2 regions of the Actinocatenispora sera genome follow, and region 2 is predicted to be linked to the other one. Evidence: predicted binding sites of a transcription regulator. Region 2 holds the regulator's gene; the other holds the start of a gene.
What was found. The regulator HrcA, encoded in region 2, represses chaperone genes, less so after heat shock. The targets are predictions, from matches to a motif close to GGTTNGCACNCTCNNNNNGAGNGTGCNAACC.

Region 1: a site for HrcA is predicted at 2,109-2,139, ahead of groL (chaperonin GroEL). Genes of this name have one in related genera too.

Annotation. Positions count from the first base shown of each region.
Region 1 covers NZ_AP023354.1:468,066-475,701, forward strand. The annotation lists gene Asera_RS02145 (hypothetical protein) at 1-33, opposite strand, end outside; gene groL (chaperonin GroEL) at 329-1,948, opposite strand; gene Asera_RS02155 (hypothetical protein) at 2,198-2,488, opposite strand; gene Asera_RS02160 (hypothetical protein) at 2,482-2,895, opposite strand; gene Asera_RS33490 (LysR family transcriptional regulator) at 3,049-3,948, opposite strand; gene Asera_RS02170 (YeiH family protein) at 4,019-5,137, shown strand; gene Asera_RS02175 (cold-shock protein) at 5,298-5,504, opposite strand; gene paaN (phenylacetic acid degradation protein PaaN) at 5,736-7,418, opposite strand; gene Asera_RS02185 (GNAT family N-acetyltransferase) at 7,543-7,636, opposite strand, start outside.
Region 2 covers NZ_AP023354.1:6,411,489-6,419,124, forward strand. The annotation lists gene Asera_RS30165 (serine hydrolase domain-containing protein) at 1-1,334, opposite strand, end outside; gene Asera_RS30170 (histidine triad nucleotide-binding protein) at 1,445-1,789, opposite strand; gene Asera_RS30175 (16S rRNA (uracil(1498)-N(3))-methyltransferase) at 1,884-2,612, opposite strand; gene dnaJ (molecular chaperone DnaJ) at 2,695-3,837, opposite strand; gene hrcA (heat-inducible transcriptional repressor HrcA) at 3,924-4,949, opposite strand; gene Asera_RS30190 (DUF4870 domain-containing protein) at 5,111-5,503, shown strand; gene hemW (radical SAM family heme chaperone HemW) at 5,626-6,858, opposite strand; gene Asera_RS30200 (enoyl-CoA hydratase-related protein) at 6,876-7,636, shown strand, end outside.

The DNA.
Region 1 (7,636 bases), 5.9 Mb from region 2:
CTCACGTTCGGCGGACCGCGCTCGGGTCGACATCTCAGGACCGGTCCTGTCGTCGGTGTACATCGGCTTTCCTCTCCCCGCAGGCGTGCACAGGTGACGGGTGTCCCGTCGGCGCACCACGCGTCGCATGACCGCGAGCGTGTCCTCAGGGAAGCAGGAGAACCGGTGCGCAGGCCCCGTTCGTGCCGGGCGGCGGCGACCGGGAAAGAACCGGTACGCGGTCCTGATCGGTCCGTATTCGGGCGCCGGGGCGGGCACGACGAAGGGGCGGACCCCACCGGGATCCGCCCCTCGTCTGGTGCTGTTTTCGGTTACCTGCTGGCGTGGCTCAGAAGTCCATGCCGCCGGCGTCCGGCGCGGCCGGGGCCGCGTTCTTCTCCGGCTTGTCCGCCACCACGGCCTCGGTGGTGAGGAACAGGGCCGCGATCGAGGCGGCGTTCTGCAGCGCGGAACGCGTCACCTTGGTCGGGTCCAGGATGCCGGCGTCGAGCATGTTGACGTACTCGCCGTTGCCCGCGTTCAGGCCGTGGCCCGCCTCCAGGTTGCGGACCTTCTCCGCCACGACGCCGCCCTCGAGGCCGGCGTTCACGGCGATCTGCTTGAGCGGGGCGTCCAGCGCGGACCGCACGATCGCGGCGCCGGTCGACTCGTCGGCGTTCAGGTCGAGCTTGTCGAAGGCCTTGGTGCCGGCCTGGACCAGCGCGACGCCACCACCGGGGAGGATGCCCTCCTCGACGGCCGCCTTCGCGTTGCGCACGGCGTCCTCGACGCGGTGCTTGCGCTCCTTCAGCTCGACCTCGGTGGCCGCGCCGACCTTGATCACCGCAACGCCGCCGGCCAGCTTGGCCAGCCGCTCCTGCAGCTTCTCGCGGTCGTAGTCGGAGTCGGACGCCTCGATCTCGTTGCGGATCTGGTTGACCCGGCCCTGGATCCGGTCCGCCTCGCCGGCACCGTCGACGATGGTGGTCTCGTCCTTGGTGATGACGACCTTGCGGGCCTTGCCCAGCAGCTCCAGGCCGACGTTCTCCAGCTTGAGGCCGATGTCCTCGCTGACGACCTGGCCGCCGGTCAGGATGGCCATGTCGTCCAGCATCGCCTTGCGGCGGTCGCCGAAGCCCGGCGCCTTGACGGCGGCGGACTTGAAGGTGCCACGCACCTTGTTGACGATCAGGGTCGCCAGCGCCTCACCCTCGAGGTCCTCGGCGATGATCACCAGCGGCTTGCCCGACTGCATGACCTTCTCCAGCACCGGCAGCAGGTCCTTGACCGCCGAGATCTTGGAGTTGACGATCAGCAGGTACGGGTCGTCGAAGCTGGCCTCCATCCGCTCGGTGTCGGTGGCGAAGTAGGCCGAGATGTAACCCTTGTCGAAGCGCATGCCCTCGGTGAGCTCGAGCTCGAGCCCGAAGGTGTTGCTCTCCTCGACGGTGATGACGCCTTCCTTGCCGACCTTGTCCATCGCCTCGGCGATGATCTCGCCGACGGACGAGTCCCCGGCGGAGATCGACGCGGTCGCGGCGATCTGCTCCTTGGTCTCGATGTCCTTGGACAGCTGGGCCAGCTGCTCGGTCACGCTGGCCACGGCGGCCTCGATGCCCCGCTTGAGGGCGATCGGGTTCGCGCCCGCGGCCACATTGCGCAGGCCCTCCCGGACCAGCGCCTGGGCCAGCACGGTGGCCGTCGTCGTGCCGTCACCGGCAACGTCGTCGGTCTTCTTCGCGACCTCCTTGACGAGCTCGGCCCCGATCTTCTCCCAGGGGTCCTCGAGCTCGATCTCCTTGGCGATCGAGACACCGTCGTTGGTGATGGTGGGGGCGCCCCACTTCTTCTCCAGAACGACGTTGCGGCCCTTCGGGCCGAGCGTCACCTTCACGGCGTCGGCGAGGCTGTTCATGCCACGCTCGAGGCCGCGGCGCGCCTCCTCGTCGAACGCGATCATCTTTGCCATTTGGGCGTTGTCCTCCGGTGTGTCAGACACCTATGTGCCGGCCCTGGTGGGGCTGGCACGCGGTAAGTACACGCTCGGCCGGTCGATGCCCGCGACGGACGACCAGGTAAACCGCGACACCCAGCTGGTGTGCCTCGGTCCGCCGGCCTCACCGCCCGACCATTGGCACTCCCCTACAGCGAGTGCCAGCTCAAGGTTTAGCACTCTCCCCGGGCGAGTGCAAGCGAACCGCACGGTACGAGGTCCCTGTCACTCCGCCGCCGCGAGCAGCTCCGCGCTGGTCGGTGCGTCCGCCTCCTTGGCCCGCAACCCGGTGTAGGTACCGAGCGCCCCGGCGCACTGCGCGACCACCGCCGGCGCCGTCGCGACCATCATGACCACCGACAGGACGGCGACCAGCGCGGGCGCGAGGTGCACGAACGTGCCGTTCATCGGCGCGTCCGGGTCGAACAGCGCCGGCGTGGTCACGAGCACCGGGATCTCGAGGAGCATGCCGATCATGCTGCTGTACGCCCCGACGATCATCGCGGTGATCAGCATCCGGCCTGGTAGCCGCCGCGCGGCGGCGGACCGTACCCACCCCGCGGGTAGCCGCCGGGCGGCGGGCCGTACCCGCCGGGCGGCCGGTACCCACCGGGCGGCAGCTCGCGTCCACCCGGCGGCGGGGCATCCGGCCCGGGCGGGGTCTGCCGGGGTGGGTTGGCCGGGATCTCGTCGGCGGCCCCCGGCCCCCACCCGCTCGCGTACGCGCTGACCGGTGTCGCCGCGGACCCCGGCCGCGCCGAGTCGCCCGCCGCCCGGTCATCCGCGGGCTGGTCGCCGGTCGTCGACCGGGCACCCTGCGCCGGCTGGTCGCCGGTCGTCGACCCGTCGGCCGCGCTCGGCCGCACGGGGGGCGGTGTGGTGGGGTCGGCCGGCCCGGTCGGGTCGGGATCGGAATCGGTCACCGGACACCTCTCGTCGACGCAAGTGGACGCCGGGACGGTAACAGGATCGATCCATCCGCCGGGTCCGCCGACCGGCCCATCCACTGGACCGCCCGAGCGACCGCGGGGACCTCCCGGCCGGCGCCGGCCGCCGCGGTCCGGTGCCGTCCGCGGTCAGGAGCGGAGGGTGGCGAGGAACTCGGCGGTGAGGTCGTGTGCGTGCGCCGGCCGCCACACCGCCCGCAGCTCGCGGCGCAGGTCCAGCCCGGCGACCGGTACCTCGACCAGCTCGCCCGCGACGAGTTCGGCGGCCACCGCGAGCCGGCTGACCAGCGTGGCGCCCAACCCGGCCCGTACCGCGGTCTTCAGCGCCTCGGTGGAGGTCATCACGCCGAGCGGCGTCGCGACGGTACGGCCGGCGCGGCGCGCGGCGCGCTCGTACGTGGCGCGGGTACCGGAGTCGGGCTCGCGCAGCAGCAGCGGCGTACCGGTCAGCTCGGCGGCCGGCAGCGGCGCGCGGGCGCGGGTCCACGGGTGGCCGGGCGCGACCACGACCACCAGCTCGTCGGTCGCGACCGTACGGGTGGCGAGGTCGGGATGCGGCTCCGGGTCCTCGACGAAGCCGAGGTCGGCGGTGCGTTCGGTGACCCGGCCGATCACCGCGGCCGAGTTGGCGACGGCGAGGCTGACGACCACCTCCGGCCGCACCGCGCGGTACCGGGCGATCACCGGCGGCAGCAGGTACTCGGCGTTGGTGTAGCTGGCGGCGATCCGGACGTGCCGGCGGCCGGCGGCGCGCAGCGAGCGCGCTTCGGCGAGGAACCCGTCCAGCTCGGCGAGGACCCGTTCGGCGTGTTCGGCGAGGCGGGCACCGTCCGGGGTGGGGCGGGAGCCGCGCGGGGTGCGGACGACCAGTTCGATGCCGAGGCGGCGTTCCAGCCGGCGCAGCGCCTCGCTCGCGGACGGCTGCGTGATGCGCTGCGCGCGGGCCGCCGCGGACAGGCTGCCCAACCGCACCGTGTCGGCGAACAGTCGCAGGCTGGCGAGGTCACCGGGGCCCAACTCCTGACTCATAGGGACACCCTATGTGGCCATCTCGGATCTGCCTCTGGCTGGACGGACCGATCGGCCCGAAGCTGATCGGGTGATCACCCAGACCGCCGGTGCCCCGGCATCGACCGGCACCGGACCGGTACGCCGGCTCGGCCCCGGGCTGCTGCTCACCCTCGCCGTCGCGGTCGTCGCCACCGCCGCCGGTACCGCCGTCCCGGTGGTCGGTGCGCCGGTGCTGGCGATCCTGCTCGGCGCCGCGGTACGGGTGCTCGGCGGCCACCGCGGCTGGTGGTCGCGGGTGCGCCCCGGGGCCGCGTTCGCCGGCAAGCGGATCCTGCAGGCCGCGGTGGTGGTGTTCGGACTGGGACTGTCGCTCGGCGCGGTGGCGAAGGTGGGACTGACATCGTTGCCAGTCATGCTCGGCACGCTGACCGTGTGCCTGCTCGGCGCCTGGTTGTTCGGTCGCGCGCTGCGGGTACCGAACGAGCTGCGCGCGCTGATCGGCTCCGGTACGGGGATCTGCGGCGCGTCGGCGATCGGCGCGGTGAGCCCGGTGATCGCGGCGACCGAGGCGACGACCGCGTACGCGGTGTCCACGATCTTCGTGTTCAACGTGGCCGCGGCGCTGCTGTTCCCACCGTTGGGCCATCTGCTCGGGCTCAGCGATCAGGGTTTCGGGTTGTGGGCGGGCACCGCGGTCAACGACACGTCCAGCGTGGTGGCCGCCGGGTACACGTTCAGCCAGGCCGCCGGCGACCACGCGGTGGTGGTGAAGCTGGTGCGGTCGTTGATGATCGTGCCGGTGGTGATCGGGATTTCCGCGCTCTGGCGCCGCCGCTCGACCGCAACCCCCGTGTCGGCGGACAGTTCGGCACCGAGCCATCCCGCACCGAGCCACGACGGACCGCGAGGCGGGGCGGCGCGGAAACCGGCGCGGGCCAGGCTGGTGCGGCTGGTGCCGGTGTTCCTGTGGTTGTTCCTGGTCGCGGCCGCGGCCAACACGATCGGCCTGGTACCGGCGGGTGCGCACCACGCGCTGGGGGTGCTGGCCACGTTCCTGGTGGCGGTCGCGCTGGCCGGCGTCGGTACCGGGATCGGGGTGGCGGACTTCCGCCGGGCCGGGCCGAAACCCTTGCTACTGGGCGGGATCCTGTGGGTGCTGGTGGCGGCGACGAGCCTCGGCATCCAGGCGGTCACCGGCCTCGGCTGACCGGTCCGAACGGCTGGAACGGCGCTGTCAGGCCGATCCCACCTCGGCACGGGGCGTGCCGGGCGGCCGATCGCGGTAGGGCACGCGATCGGGTCGTACAGACCGGAAGGCGCCGGCGGGCTGCCGACGCCTTCCAGGGACGAGTGGATGAATCCTCGGGTCAGCCGGCGGCGAGACGCACGTTCTCCGCTTGCGGACCCTTCTGCCCCTGGGCGATGTCGAACTCGACACGCTGACCGTCGTCCAGAGACTTGTAGCCGTCCATCTGGATGGCCGAGAAGTGGACGAACACGTCCTGCCCACCATCCACGGCGATGAAGCCGTAGCCCTTCTCCGAGTTGAACCACTTGACGGTGCCCTGTGCCACGGTGCACTTCCCTTACCTCAACCTGCGCCGGACCGCGGTTGCGGCTCCGGGACCCTCACATCCTGCGGGAAGCGTGCACGCGACACAACCCCGACCGGAGACTGACGGCCGATGCGAAACGCTACACGAGCAGGACCACCCTGCACAGCCTCTTCGCTTTCGTGTGGTATGAGCTCTTGGTAAAACCCCAGGCCAGCGGGTTCCACCGAGACGAGGTCCGAACGCGGAAACTCAGGAATGCCGGCGGGACTGGACGATCCGGAACCGGCCGGCGACGTACGCATCGTCGGTGAGGCAGGCGTTCGCGGCCGGATTCGCGCCGGTGGCGTGGAAGTCGCTGAAGGCCGCGGACTGGTTGACGTACACCCCGCCGGTCAGGTTCTCCGACAGGTGCACACCGACGGTGACGGCGACCCGCTCGGCGGCGGCCAGCACCGCCTCGTCGGTGGAGTAGACCGACGCGGTCAGCGCGCCGCGTTCGGCGACGGTGCGCTCGAATGCGGCCAGCGACGCGGTCGTCCCGTCGGTCGCGATCAGGAAGCTGATCGGGCCGAACCATTCCCTGCCGTACGCGGTGTCGTCGCCGACCGACAGCCGGCGGATCAGCGGTGTGCGCACGACCGCGTCGGCGTGCGCCGGATGTGCGACGGTACGCGAGTCCAGCACCGCCTCGCCGACGTGCGCGGCGGCCGACACCCGGTCGCGTACCCCGTCGTTGACGATGGCGCCGGTCAGCTCCACGCCGCGGGCGTCGTCGTCGGTCAGCTTGCGCACCGCGGCGGCAATGCCGTCGGCGACCTCGTCGAAGCTCTTGTGCCCCGATTCGGTGTCGATGCCGCCGGCCGGCAGGTAGATGTTCTGCGGCGTCGTGCACATCTGCCCCGAGTACAGGGTGAGCGAGAAGCCGATGTTCGCGCACATCCCGGCGAAGTCGTCGGTCGAGTCGACGACGATCGTGTTGACGCCGGCCTTCTCGGTGTAGACCTGCGCCTGCCGCGCGTTCGCCTCCAGCCAGTCGCCGAACTCGGTCGAGCCGGTGAAGTCGACGATGCGCACCTCGGGCCGGGTGGCGAGCTCGGCGGCGATCCGCTCGCCGGGCGCCTCCGCGGCCAGCTGCACCAGGTTCTCGTCGAACCCCTGCTCCGCCAGCACCTCCCGGGCGTACCGGACGGTGATCGCGAGCGGCAGCACCGCGCCGGGGTGTGGCTTGACGACGACCGGGTTGCCGGTGGCGAGGCTCGCGAACAGCCCGGGGTACCCGTTCCAGGTGGGGAACGTGTTGCAGCCGATCAGCAGCGCCACGCCGCTCGGGATCACGTGGTAGGTCTTGTCCATCGCCAGCGGGGGCCGCTTGCCCTGCGGCTTCTCCCAGTGCGCGCCGGCCGGGTGCCGGGTCATCGCCGCGTACGAGTAGGCGACGGCTTCCAGCCCGCGGTCCAGCGCGTTCGCGCCGCCCGCCTGGAACGCCATCACGAACGCCTGGCCGGTGGTGAACTGGACCGCGTTCGCCAGCTCGAACACGTGCTGGTGCAGCCGGGCGAGGATCTCCAGGCAGGCGCCGACCCGCGCCTCGACGCCGGCGTCCCGCCAACCGGGCAGCGCGGCGGTGGCGTTGGCCAGCAGCGCGTCCACGCCGGTGTGCGGGTACCGCACGTCGAGCGGCAGGCCGAACGGGCTCGACTCGGTGGCGACCCGGTCGCCCGGCGCCTCGAGCGGGAAGTCGGCCCCGAGGTACGCCTCGAACGCCACCTTGCCCTCACCCGCCGCCGTCTCCCCGTACACGCGGGGGCTGGGCGACTCGGGGTAGGCGGACCAGAAACCGCGCCGCCGGATCGTGTCCAGCGCCTGGGTCAGGGTCTTCTCGTGTGCCGCGAACAGCGGGTGGCTGCCGGTGGCCTCGGTGGTAACCGTCATGCCGCCATCATGCCGCCGCATCCGCCGCCCCGACAGCCACCCGGCCCCTGTCGATCTTGGTTGCGGTCGCGCGGCAAACGCTTACCCGCCGGATCACGCCAGGAACGACGCGGACGGCGGCAGATCAGACGGACTGCTGCCAGGCGTCCCAGAGGTCGACGGCGCGGAACCCGAGCTGCTCGTTGATCGCGATCATGTGCGCGTTCTCGGTCGCGTTC
Region 2 (7,636 bases):
CAGTGCAGCCGCACGATCCGGCCCTGCTCGTCCCGGGTCAGCCGCAGCGGCTCGCCGATCTCACGGCCCGACACCGAGCGCAGCAGGTCGGGCCCCTCGATCCCGAACACCGCCGGCGGTACGCCGGGCGCGTCGTCCGCGCCGCTGGCCTCCAGGTGCCCGTCGCGCCAGCGGAACACGTACTCGAAGCCCTCGCCCCACCAGTGGCCGAGCAGGCCGGCCCACTCGTCCGGCACCGGGGTACCGATGCGCCACGGCTGGATGTCGGCCGGGTCGCGCTCGACCGCGGCGTCCAGCAGCGTGGTGGACAGCCCGAGCGCGCGGTCGCCGTTGCCGGCGGACAGCAGTACGGCGGCGGCGAACGCGCCGGGCACGTCGTCGTCGGTGCCGGACACCCGGCCGTACGTCTCGGCGAGGAAGCCGGGCATGGCGCCGCCGTGGCCGACATCGGTACCGCGGTCGCGGCCGGGCCGGACGATCAGGCCGAGGCCCCAGCCGGCGGTCCAGACCTGCTCGTCGCGCAGCACGGTCGGGTGCCGCATCTCGACCAGGGTGTCGGCGCTGAGCACCTTGCCGTCCGGGTCGATCGCGGTCGGGTCGGCGAGGAACGCGCCCCACCGGGCCAGCTGCGCCGCGGTACCCCACAGTTGCGCGGCGGGCGCGACACCGCCGAGGTCGGTGCGCGGTTCCGGGCGGGCGTGGTCGGACCAGGCGTCGACCAGGTAGCCGGTGGCGGCGTTGGGGCCGGGCTGCAGGGTCAGCGGCAGGTCGAGCGGGGTCAGGATGCGGTCGGCGAGCACCTCGGCCCAGCTGCCGCCGCGCTTGGCCGCGGCGAGGTGGCCGAGCAGCGCGAACGCCAGGTTGGAGTAGTGGAACCGGCGGCCGGGCGGCAGGATCCGTTCGGCCTGTTCCAGCCCGGCGAGCGTCTCGGCCAGGCTGGGGACGGCGAGGGTGTCCCAGATGTCGCCGTACGGCTCGCGTTGCAGGCCGGCGGTGTGGCTGAGCAGCCGGCGGATGGTCAGGTCGCCGTGTGCCGGGACGGACAGGTGTGCCGATACCGGGTCGTCGAGGTCGAGCAGGCCGTCGTCGCGGCACTGCAGTACCAGTACCGCGGTGAAGGTCTTGGTGATCGAGCCGATCCGGAACTGGGTGTCCGCGTCGAGCGTGGCGCCGCCGCCCGCCTCGCCCACCTCGAAAGTCCACAGTGGACGGTCGGCGCGGTGCAGCGCGACCTGTACCGCGGGCACCCGCGCGGTGCGCTGGGCGCGCCGCACCGTCCGCTCGTAGTACCGGGCCACCTCGGCCGGCGTCGCCCGCTGATCGGTTGCGCTCACGCTGTTGCTCCATCTCGACAAGGGGTCCGGCACGACCGGCAGCACCGCCCGTACCCGTGGTGCTCGGGGCCGACCGCGCGGCCCGGTCGTCCTGCGGCGGCCGGTGCCCGCTAGCCGGGCGGCCAGGTCATGGTGCGGCCGCCGAGGACGTGGCAGTGCACGTGCGGCACGGTCTGGTTGGCGTCCGGCCCGGTGTTGAACACCAGCCGGTAGCCGGACTCGGCCACGCCGGCCGCCTGCGCCACCCGGTGCGCGGTCGCGACGATCTCACCCACCAGCGTGGGGTCGGCCGCGGCGGCCGCGGCGGCGTCCGGATGGTGGTCTCGGGTGATCACCAGGACGTGCGTCGGCGCCTGCGGCTCGATGTCGGCGAACGCCAGCGTGCGCCCGGCATCGTCCACGACCTTCGCCGGGATCTCCCCCGCCACGATCTTGCAGAACAGGCAGTCGGTCACGCCTGCATCCTAGGCCGCGGCCGGCGCCGGGTCCCGCACCAGGTCAGCGGGTCCGGTGCCAGGGCACCGGGCGCCACGTCGCCGGGCCCAGGGGTCAGTGCCAGCGGCCGGTGGCGGCGGAGAGAACGGCCAGGGCGGCGACGCCGGCGGTGGAGGTACGCAGCACCTCGGGGCCGAGGCGGACCGGGGTGGCACCGGCGGTTTCGAAGGCGGTGAGTTCCTCCGGGGCGACGCCGCCCTCCGGCCCGACCACCAGCAGTACGGTGCCGGTCGACGGCACCGGAGCGGTGGCGAGCGGCGTGTCCGCGTCCTCGTGCAGCACGTACGCCGAGGCCCCGGCGAGGCGCGCGGCGAGCGCCGCGGTACCGACGGGGTCGGCGACGGTGGGCAGGAACGCGCGGCGGGACTGCTTGGCCGCCTCCCGGGCGGTGATCCGCCAGCGGGCCAGCGAGCGCGCACCGCGGTCACCCTGCCAGCGCACCACCGACCGGGCCGCCTGCCAGGGCACGATCTCGTCCACGCCGACCTCGGTCATCGTCTGGACGGCGAGCTCGCCCCGGTCGCCCTTGGCGAGCGCCTGCGCCACGACCAGCCGCGGTTCGCGGGCCGGTAGCCGCCGGTAGCGGGTGACCTCGACATCGAGGACACCCCTGGCGACGGCGGTCACGACGCAGTCGGCGACCGTGCCGGCGCCGTCCCCGAGCAGCAGCGTCTCGCCGGCCCGCAGCCGTACCACGTCGGCGGCGTGGTGGCCCTCGGCACCGTCCAGCCGGTACCGGCCGGATTCGGGCACCGCCGGCACGAGGAACAGTGCGTCGGTCACCGCAGCCGCCGGCGGCGCACCGCGCGGATCGAACTCGACGCGGCCGCGCCGACCCGCGTGGGGATCGGGTTCGGCACGGCGGTCAGGCGTGCCCGTTGAACGCGTCGCGCATCCGGGAGAAGAAACCGCCGCCGGGCCGGGCCGGCTCGATGGTCTCCTCGCCGCGCAGCTTGGACAGCTCCTTGAGCAGCTTCTCCTGCTCGGCGTCGAGCCGGGTCGGCGTCTTGACGTCCAGGTGGACGAACAGGTCGCCGCGGCCGCCGCCGCGCAGCCGGGGTACGCCCTTGTTCTTGATCTTGATGGTGGCGCCGGGCTGAGTGCCGGGCTTGACCTCGACGTTCTCCTCGCCGTCCAGCGACTTGAGCGTCATCTGGGTGCCCAGCGCCGCCGCGGTCATCGGCAGCACGACGCGGCAGTGCAGGTCCTCGCCCTTGCGGCTGAACACGTCGTGGGCGCGCTCGTGGATCTCCACGTACAGGTCACCGGGCGGGCCGCCGCCGGGGCCGACCTCGCCCTGGCCGGCGAGCCGGATGCGCATCCCGTCCTCGATCCCGGCCGGGATCTTGACCGTGACGGTGCGGCGGGTCTGCACCCGGCCGTCGCCGCCGCAGGTGGGGCACGGGTTCGGAATGACGGTGCCGAAGCCCTGGCAGTTGCCGCACGGACGGGTGGTCATCACCTGGCCGAGGAAGGTGCGCTGCACGCTCTGCACCTCACCGGAGCCGCCGCACATGTCGCAGGTGGCCGGGTGGGTGCCGGGTGCGGTGCCCTCACCGTGACAGGTCTCGCAGACCGCGGCGGTGTCCACGGTCAGCGGCGCCTCGATGCCGAACGCGGTCTCCTCCAGATCCAGGTCGAGCCGGATCAGCGCGTCGGAGCCGGGCCGGGTACGCGGCCGGGGGCCGCGGCTCGCACCGCCGGCGGCACCGCCGAAGAACGCGTCCATGATGTCCTGGAAGCCGACGAACGGTCCGCCCGGACCGCCAGGGCCGGGCCCCCCACCGCCGGGGGCGAGGGGGTCGGCGCCCATGTCGACCATCTGCCGCTTCTGCGGGTCGGACAGCACCTCGTAGGCGGCGTTGATCTCCTTGAACCGGTCCTGCGCGTCCGGCTCGGAGTTGATGTCCGGGTGGTACTGGCGCGCAAGCTTCCGGTACGCCCGCTTGATCTCGTCCGGCGTGGCCTCGCGGCCCACGCCGAGGATCGCGTAGTAGTCCTTGGCCACTGCGGTGTCCTGTGTCCTTCGTGTCGTAACGGTAGGCCGGCCCGGTGGGGTTCCGGCGGCCCGGTTTCGCGCCAGCGGTTCGCCGACTAATTCTGCGCCAGCAGTTCGCCGACGTAGCGTGCCACGGCGCGCACGGCCGCGATCGTGCCGGGGTAGTCCATCCTGGTCGGGCCGAGCACGCCGAGGCCGCCGACGACGACGGCGCCCGGGCCGTAGCCGGTGCTGACCACCGAGGTCGTGCGCAGCCCCTCGAACTCGTTCTCGTCGCCGATGCGGATGCGCAGCGTGGTCGGCGATTCCACCTCGCCGATCAGCTTGAGCAGCACGACCTCCTCCTCCAGCGCCTCCAGCACGCCGCCGAACGAGCCGGGGAAGTCCAGCGCGGTGCCGCGGGCGAGGTTGGCGGTGCCGGCGAGCGAGATGCGCTCCTCCCGGCGCTCGATCAGCGTGTCCAGCAGCACGTTGGACAGGGTGGCCATCGCCGACCGCATCGGCTGCGGCGTCTCGTCCACCAGCGTCTCGATCAGCACCGGGCTGTCGGAGAGCAGGCAGCCGGCCAGCTTGTCGTTGATCTTGGAGCGGAGGTCGAGCACGTCTTCCTCGTCGAGCGGGACGGGCATGTCGACCAGCCGCTGCTCGACCCGGCCGGTGTTGGTGATCATCACGAGCATCAACCGGGTCGGGGTGAGCATCACCAGCTCCAGGTGCCGCACCGTGCTGCGGGCCAGGCTCGGGTACTGCACGACCGCGACCTGCCGGGTCAGCTGGGCGAGCAGCCGCACCGTGCGGTGCACGATGTCGTCCAGGTCGACCGCACCGGACAGCAGCCGCTGGATCGCCCGCCGCTCGGCCGGCGACAGCGGCTTGACCGTCGACAGCCGGTCGACGAACAGCCGGTATCCCTTGTCGGTGGGCACCCGGCCGGCGCTGGTGTGCGGCTGGTGGATGTAGCCCTCGTCCTCCAGCGCCGCCATGTCGTTACGCACCGTAGCGGAGGAGACGCGGAGCTGGTGGCGCTCGACGAGGCTCTTGCTGCCGACCGGTTCCTGGGTGGCGATGTAGTCCTCGACGATCGCGCGCAGAACCTCCAACTTGCGCTCATCGAGACTCACACCGACCACCTCCTTCGCACCCGGCCACGTCACACTGGCACTCCTGACCACTGAGTGCCAGTCTACGACCCCGACCGCCCGACCCGCTCGTTACCGATCTTGGCGTCGCCTTCCCGCCCGGTGCGATACCACCCCACCGGGCAGTTGCGTACCGTGTTCGCATGACCGGACCGTCTCCCGCCCCGCCCGGCTACGACAGCACCGAAGAGCGCAACTGGGCGGTCCTGACCCACGCCCTCGCCGCCGTCGGCATCTTCTTCGGCGGCCTGCTGGGTTGGGTGGCACCCCTGGTCACGCTGCTCAGCAAGGGCGACACATCGCCGAAACTGCGCGCGCACGCCGTCTCCGCCCTCAACTTCAACCTCACCTGGGCGATCATCGATCTGGTCGCGGTGATCCTCGCCGGGTGCGCCGGATTCGTCCACCTGTGGCCGCTGCCCTGGCTGCTGCGGCTTATCCCGGTGGTGCCGTTCGTGTTCAACATCATCGCCCTGGTCAAGGCCAACAACGGCGAGTGCTACCGCCACCCCCTCTCCTACCCGCTGGTCAAGTAGGCCGCGCCTGTCTGCCCGCCCGGCGAGCGAGACCGGCGGCACGACGCCGGTCGTACCCGGACCGGTGACGCGCCGCCGGCCTGACGCGCGATGCCGCGGGCGACGGGTCCGGCCGGCGAGCGTCAGTCGGGGAGGAGGTCGCGGACCACGGCGTCGGCGAGGAGGCGGCCGTCGAGGGTGAGTACGGCGCGGCCGGCGGCGAGGTCGGCGGTGGCGAGCAGGCCGTCGGCGGCCGCGCGGTGCGCGGCGGCAACCGCCGGCTCGGGCAGTACGGACAGGTCCAGGCCGGTGCGCAGCCGGGTGGCGAGCAGCACGTCCTCGGTGTGCCGTTCGGCGGCGGTGAGGATCTCCCGGCCCGCGCCCGGGGAGAGCCCGGCGGCCAGCCGCTGCGCGTACCGGCTGGGGTGCTTGACGTTCCACCAGCGGACCCCGCCGACGTGGCTGTGCGCGCCGGGGCCGAGGCCCCACCAGTCGCCGCCGGTCCAGTACAGCAGGTTGTGCCGGCAGCGGGCCGCGTCGTCGGCCGCCCAGTTCGACACCTCGTACCAGGTCAGCCCGGCGGCGGTGAGCCGCTTCTCGGCGGCGAGGTAGCGGTCGGCGGCCACGTCGTCGGACGGGGTCGGCAGCTCGCCGCGGGCGATCCGGGCGGCGAGCCGGGTGCCGTCCTCGACGATGAGCGAGTACGCCGAGACGTGGTCGACGACGCCGTCGGCGACCGCGGCCAGCACCGCGTCGAGGCTGTCGGCCCAGTCCTGCGCGGTCTCCCCCGGCGTGCCGTAGATCAGGTCCATGTTGACGTGGTCGAACCCGGCCGCGGCCGCCTCGCGGGCGGCGGCCACCGCACGGCCCGGCGTGTGCCGGCGGTCCAGGACGGCGAGGACGTGCTCGGCCGCCGACTGCATGCCCAGCGAGATGCGGGTGAACCCGGCCCGGCGCAGCGCGGCGAGCGACGCCGGCGTCACCGACTCGGGGTTGGCCTCGGTCGTCACCTCGGCATCCGGCGCCAGCCCGAACGTCGCGTCGATGCCGGCGAGGATGCGGGCCAGCGCGTCGGGCGGCAGCAGGGTCGGGGTGCCGCCGCCGAAGAACACCGTCCGCACCGGCGTCGGGTCGGCGCCGAGCACGCGGCGGGCCTGGGCGAGCTCCGCCAGTACCAGGTCGGGGTAGTCGTCCCGGCTCGCGCCGGGCAGCTGGTCGGCGGTGTAGGTGTTGAAGTCGCAGTAGCCGCACCGGCTGGCGCAGAACGGCACGTGCACGTAGATGCCGAACGGGCGCTCCCGCCGCCCGGCGAGGGCGGAGTCGGGCAGCGCGCCGTCGTCGGGCATCGGTTCTGCGTCCGGGAGAGCTGCGGCCATCCCACTAGTCTGACGCGGTGACCGATGACACCCGACCGCTGGTGCGGTACGCGGTGGCCGACGGTGTGGCCACCCTCACCCTGGACAGCGACCACAACCGCAACGCGTTGTCTCGCCGGCTGATCCGCGAGCTGCTCGACGCCGTCGACCGCGCCCTGGCCGAAGACGCGGTACGGGTGCTGCTGCTCGACCACGTGGGCCGGGTGTTCTGCGCCGGCGCCGACCTGGCCGAGACCGCCGCCGCCCGCGAGGCCGGCGAGGTACCCGCCGGGGACATGCCGGCGCTGCTCGCCGCGCTGTGGGACGCGCCGAAGCCGGTGGTCGCGCGGGTCGGCGGGGCGGCCCGCGCCGGCGGGCTGGGGCTGATCGCGGCCTGCGACCTGGTCGTCGCCGCGCGCGATGCCACGTTCGCGTTCACCGAGGTACGGCTCGGGGTGATCCCGGCGGTGATCTCGGCGCCGGTGCTGCGCCGGCTGCCGTCCCGGGCCGCGGCCGAGCTGTACCTGACCGGCGACACGTTCGACGGCAGCCGGGCCGCGACACTGGGCCTGGTCACCGCCGCGGTGCCGGCCGACGAGCTGGACGCCACCGTCGAGCGGTACGTGTCGTCGCTGGTGCGCGGCGCGCCGGGGGCGCTGGCCGGGGCGAAGGCGCTGCTGCACGGCGGGCCGCCGATCCGGCCCGAACTCGACGCGCTGGCGGAGCTGTCGGGCAGCTACTTCCTCTCCGCCGAGGGGCGCGAGGGCGTCGCCGCGTACCGGGAGAAGCGGGCGCCCCG